Linked DNA regions of Indioceanicola profundi. The protein of the gene in region 1 interacts with the protein of each later gene in a pairwise test. Links are inferred from orthologs where the notes say so. Each region holds a gene or a part of one and is shown on either strand. Other genes may lie near its edges.

Evidence for each region. Proteins that work in one complex are often made in the same cells at the same time.
Region 2: the proteins of DOL89_RS13025 (region 1) and grxD interact in binary tests that used the Escherichia coli proteins (3 or more experiments, as listed by UniProt). The link is inferred for Indioceanicola profundi from one-to-one orthologs.

The regions. Positions count from the first base shown.
Region 1 is NZ_CP030126.1:2,744,246-2,747,095, reverse strand. It holds DOL89_RS13025 (BolA family protein), read left to right. Parts: upstream 1-1,169; coding sequence 1,170-1,532; downstream 1,533-2,850. Other genes in the region: DOL89_RS13015 (DUF2889 domain-containing protein), read right to left, coding at 2,127-2,744; DOL89_RS13020 (ribbon-helix-helix domain-containing protein), read left to right, coding at 1,692-2,105; DOL89_RS13030 (DMT family transporter), read right to left, coding at 172-1,134; DOL89_RS13035 (J domain-containing protein), read right to left, coding at 1-67. UniProt on the Escherichia coli protein: Involved in cell resistance against acid stress.
Region 2 is NZ_CP030126.1:1,434,565-1,437,409, forward strand. It holds grxD (Grx4 family monothiol glutaredoxin), read left to right. Parts: upstream 1-1,179; coding sequence 1,180-1,512; downstream 1,513-2,845. Other genes in the region: purL (phosphoribosylformylglycinamidine synthase subunit PurL), read left to right, coding at 1-768; DOL89_RS06815 (BolA family protein), read left to right, coding at 811-1,047; DOL89_RS06825 (alpha/beta fold hydrolase), read right to left, coding at 1,589-2,485; rpsD (30S ribosomal protein S4), read right to left, coding at 2,654-2,845. UniProt on the Escherichia coli protein: Monothiol glutaredoxin involved in the biogenesis of iron-sulfur clusters.

The sequences.
Region 1 (2,850 bases):
AGGACCGCACATTGGCGCGGCCCGCTTCCCGGAAATCGAAGGACAGGTTCGGACGGTTCTTCTGCATGGGCGAAGTATGGGTGCGGCGCGCAGTGCTGGCAAGGCACCCGGGCGGGGTGCATGAGCGGGGCGCGCCGGGCGCGGGTTCAACGGCCCCAAGTCCCCGTGCGGTCAGCCTTTCCGCCGCTCCGCCAGCAGCACCATGACCAGCCCCGCGGCGATCAGCCCCAGCCCGCCCAGGTTGGTCGCGGTCACCCTCTCCCCCAGCAGCCAGGCGGAGGCCAGAAGCCCCACCACGGGCGTGCCCAGCGTGCCCAGCGAGGTGGTGATGGCCGGCAGCGCACGGTTCACCGAAACCAGGGCCCAGAAGCAGAAGGCGGTGGCGATAGGGCCGTTATAGGCCACCACCAGCGCCAGGTCCGTGCCCCAGACGATGGGCTTCCCCCAATCCGCCCAGACCGCCGCCGGCAGCAGGGCGGTCGCCCCCACCAGCATCTGCCACGGCCCCAGCGACAGCGGCGTGCCCTCCCATCGGTGGCCGCGGACCTGCACGATGTTGACGGCCCACAGCAGCGCCCCCAGCATCAGCAGCCCGTTGCCCAGCAGCACCGCATCGTCGGTCCAGTCGAAGGCGGCCGGGTTGAACAGCACGGCGACCCCGCCCAGCCCCAGCGCCAGGCCCAGGACCTTCAGCCTGTTCAGCCGCTCCCCCAGGAAGACCAGCGCCAGCGGCACCACCCAGAGCGGGGTGGTGTAGGCCAGGATGGCGGAGCGTCCGGCCGGCACGTACTGCAGGGCAATGCCGATGCAGAGCAGGAACCCCGCCATCTGCAGCAGCCCCACCGAGATGACGATGGGCAGGTCGTGGCGCGAGGGCAGGCGCAACTGACCCGCCATCGCCGCCACCCCGAACAGGGTGATGGCCCCCAGGAACAGCCGCAGGCAGGAGAAGGTGAGGGGCGGGATCAACTGCACGCCCACCTTCATCACCGGCCAGTTCACGCCCCAGAGCAGGATCACCAGCGCCAGCAGCACCGCCGCGGTTACCGGCCGGACGGGCCTGCTGGACCGGGGCGGCGGGGCGGTGGGTGCTGCCTGCGCGGCGGGGGCCGGGCTGGAATGGGTGTCTGGCATGATTGTTACTGGTCCGTGCGACGGGAATGGCGGGCATGAGCCGGTTGAATGGCGCCCGGCGGCGGGCCAAGCTGTCGGCCCTTCCGACCCAGACTGGAACAGGCGCGATGGATTACCGGACCCGCATGGAAACCAAACTCGTCCAGGCTCTAGCGCCGCAGGCGCTGACCATCAAGGATGTCTCGCACCTGCATGCCGGCCATGCAGGGGCCGATCCGGCGGGGGAGACCCATTTCAACGTCACCGTCGTCTCCGACCGGTTCGACGGGATGACGCGGGTGGCGCGCCAGCGGCTGGTCTACGACCTGTTGGCCGATGAGCTTCGGGAGCGGGTCCACGCCCTCCAGCTCCGCACCCTGACTCCCGCCGAACAGTCGGCCCGGACCGCACAGGAATAGGGTTTTCGGGCGAACCCGGTTGTGACCGGAGGATTCTTGACAACGCCAGCGATAAGGGGGTTGAAGCGGTCATATGTCTTAGCATTAATAATTATGCAGAGACCAGTTCGCGACCGTCCCTGTCATCGCAATGGCGGCCGCGCTTGACCGAGGGAGGCCATGTTGCCGCCGCGATCCAAACGCCTGTCCGCAAATGCCGCCCCCGGGGAATCCAACCTGGTGATCCGGAACGTCACCGTGCTGGGCAAGCGCACCAGCCTGCGGATGGAACCGCAGATGTGGGACGCGCTCATCGATGTGTGCGAGCGGGAACGGCTGACCGCCCACGACGTGTGCAGCAGGATCGCGGACCGCAAGGAACCGGAGGCGTCGCTGACCGGCGCCATCCGTGTGTTCCTGCTTTCCTACTTCCGGCATGCGGCGACGGAGGAGGGGCATCTGAGGGCCGGCCATGGCAACGGGCGGCTGCTGAACCTGGATGAGGTTTTCGCCGACACGCAGAAGCAGATGCAGCCGCGGCGTGGCCGCGCCAAGGCCCCGGCCGCCGGCAACTCGTCGGCGACGCCGGCCTGATGGGTCCATGACCGGCGGGCGTCAGTCCCGCCGGGACTCTGTTCCCGCCGCTTCCTTGTCGGGGCCGGTATAGAAGTCCGGCCAGGCCGCCTTGACGACGGGGCCGTCGCTACGGAAGGCGTGGCAGGTGTTCAGCAGGGGCGGTCGCTTCGGCGCCTGTTTCGGCGCACCGGCTGCTTCCGCGGCCTTCCGCCGTTCCTCCTGCTCCTTGTTCAGAAGCGGCATGATGGTCTGGAAGGCGGTGGTGGCTACCGGGCCCAGCAATTCCACCAGATGGGTGCAGCCCTGGATGCCGCTCAGCCGCTCCTTCACCGCCGCGGTCCAGCCGGCGGCGATGCGCAGCCCGATCAGGCGCTGGAAGTTTGGCGTGATGGCCGGGCAGACGGGGAAGGGCGAGTGGTCCGTCACCGCCTCCACCGCCTGGACGGTCAGCGTGTCGTCCACCGTCAACCGCACCCACATCTGGTGGATGAAGTCCCCCGGCTCCAGCCGGCCGCGGTAGGGATTCTCGAACGGATAGGTCTTCTCGTCGGTGATGTGTCCCTCGATATCCCAAAGCCCGTCCGCCCGGCGGTAGCCGGTGCAGGTGACCTTGCGGGTATGGATGTGCTGGCGCTCCACAGGCGGCGACAGTGGCATGACCGAACTCCGGATCTCCGTTGCGGTGCAGTATCCGGGTGGCGGGAAAGCAAGGTCAAGCCAATACGAACGTTCGCGCTTTTCCGGGCCTCGCCCTTGAGGGCTG
Region 2 (2,845 bases), 1.3 Mb from region 1 along the record:
AGCGCCGTGGGCGCGCTGCCGCTGGCCATCACCGACAACATGAACTTCGGCAACCCCGAAAAGCCGCGGATCATGGGCCAGTTTGCCAACTGCGTGGAGGGGATGGCCGAGGCCTGCCGCGTGCTGGACTTCCCCGTCGTCTCCGGCAACGTCTCCCTCTACAACGAGACCAATGGCGAGGGCATCCTTCCCACCCCCACGGTCGGAGGCGTTGGTCTTCTGGAGAACGCGGATACCGCCATCGGAATCGCCTTCAAGGCGGAAGGCGATGTGATCCTGCTGGTGGGCGAAGGCGCCGGTCATCTCGGCCAGTCTCTTTATCTGCGTGAGGTTCTGGGCCGGGAGGATGGTCCGCCGCCGCCCGTCGATCTGATGGCGGAGCGGCGTAACGGTGCTTTTGTCCGCGCCCTGATCAACGATGGCTTGGTGACTGCCAGCCACGATATCGCTGATGGCGGACTGCTGGTCACCATTGCGGAGATGGCGATGGCGTCCGGCCTGGGTGCCGATCTGCCGGTACTGGCCGACGCCGATGCCGGCGCACTTTTCGGAGAGGACCAGTCCCGCTATGTCCTCACCGTCCGGCCGGAGCATGCCGCCGATGTGGTGAAGCGCGCCGCCGATCTCGGCGTGCCGCTGGCCAAGCTTGGCACGGTTGCCGGGACTGCGTTGACAGGCATCTCCGGCACGGCCATATCGGTTCAGGAGCTTAAGCGCATCAACGAGGGCTGGATGCCCGGCTGGATGCAGGGTGCCGCCGCCGAGTGATCGGCGGCGGCCGGCCAAACACGAACCAGGGGATAGATAGCCATGGCGATGGATGCAGGTGAGATCGAGCGGCTGATCCGGGAGAGCATTCCCGATGCCAAGGTCCGCATCGACGATCTGCGCGGCGACGGCGACCATTATGCAGCCTATATCGAATCCTCCGCCTTTGCGGGTAAGAGCCGGGTGCAGCAGCACCAGATGGTCTATGCAGCCCTTCAGGGCCGCATGGGCAATGAACTGCACGCTCTGGCTCTGACTACCGCAGCGCCGAAGGGCTGACCACAGGGGCTGGCTTGCCGACGCAAGCAAGGGCCGCCCCTTGCGAACCACTATCGGAAGCGCCATCTGCGCAGAGATTCTGTCAGGCTGGAAAGGAGTTCCAGTCCCGACCTATGACGAGGATAGAGATCAATGGACCAGACCGTTAACGAGCGCATCAGGCGTGAAGTCACCGAGAACGACGTCGTCCTCTTTATGAAAGGCACCCCGGTCTTCCCGCAGTGCGGCTTTTCCGCTGCCGTCGTACAGGTGCTTAGCCACATGGGCGTGAAGTTCAAGGGCATCGACGTTCTGGTCGATCCGTCCCTGCGCCAGGGCATCAAGGACTTCGCCAACTGGCCGACTATCCCCCAGCTCTATGTGAAGGGTGAGTTCGTCGGCGGCTGCGACATCATCCGCGAAATGTATGAGAGCGGCGAGCTTCAGGAGTTGTTCAAGGAAAAGGGCGTCGCCGTCCCGGCGTAACCTGCCCTCCAAGACGAGATCGGGCCGCGCTCCCTGCAGGGGCGCGGCCCGATCTGCTTTCAGCAGACCGAGGCGCTCACTTGCCGGCGAGGAACGAGCGGAGTTCCGACTGGAATCGCTCCGGCGCGTCGAACATGATGAAGTGATAGGCGTCCGGGATGTGCTTCAGCTCCACCTGCGGAGCATTGGCGTAGGACATCCGGTAGATCATCCCCATCTGCTCTTCCGTGATCGGCGCGTTGGGCGCACGAACCCAGAGCACGGTCAGCGGCTTCTCCAGCTTCTTCAGCTCCGGCCGTAGATCGGTGGTGATCAGGTCGTACATGGCCTGCCCGCTAACGGCGGGCACGCTGTCCAAGGAGTGGGTCACGGGCTGCTCACGCTGGCTCTCATCCCGGACCATCGCAGCAATTGCCGCCTCTACCGCCGTACGTCGTTCCTGCCCGGCGAGATTGGCGAGGCGGGTGCGCATCTGCGCGGCAACGGGCTCAACCGTTTCCGCCGTGGTCCCCGGCGGGCCGAACAGGATGCCTAGAAAGGGCAGCATGTCGACGACCATGACCTTGGACACCGCATCCGGGTGGCGCGTTGCCACCGTCATTGCCAGCGTGCCGCCCATGGAGTGGCCAACCAGTGCCGGGGCATCCAGCTCCGCCTCTTCAATATAGCGTGTGATTTCCTCCGCCACGGGGGCGATAACCGGGCCGTCGGCATTGGCGCCTGCAGATGCCCCGGCGAAGCCGGCAACCTGCACCAGATGGTAGCGGTAGCCCTCGACCGCCTTCAGTGTGCCTTCCCAGACCTCGGGAGATGAACCTAACCCCGGGATCAGAATCACGTCTGGGCCTGAGCCACGGGTTTCAACGCTGATGCGCTCGCTCTTGAAGGCCGCGGGATCGGCCGCGAAAGACGCCGATGCCCAAGCGGCCACGGCCAGCGGCGCCAGAAGCTGAGCTAATGCCCGGTGAAGCATATGATTCCCCCTTCAGTTCGGATCTTGCGTCCGTTCAAGCGATACTCAACCGCCAGGCTCTAATCCAGGGGCTTCCATCACCGCTGCCTGAATGATTGCTAAAAAGCAGAAAGGCCGCTCCTTTCGGGAGCGGCCTTTCCATGGTGCAGGTGGGATGTCCCGCGCCGATCAGCGCGAGTAGAACTCGACCACCAGGTTCGGCTCCATCTGGACCGGGTACGGCACATCGGCCAGCGCCGGACCACGGACGAAGGTGCCCTTCAGCTCCTTGGTATCCACGGAGATGTAGTCGGGAACGTCACGCTCGCCGGACTGGGCGGCTTCCAGGATCAGGGCGAACTGCTTGGCCTTCTCGCGCAC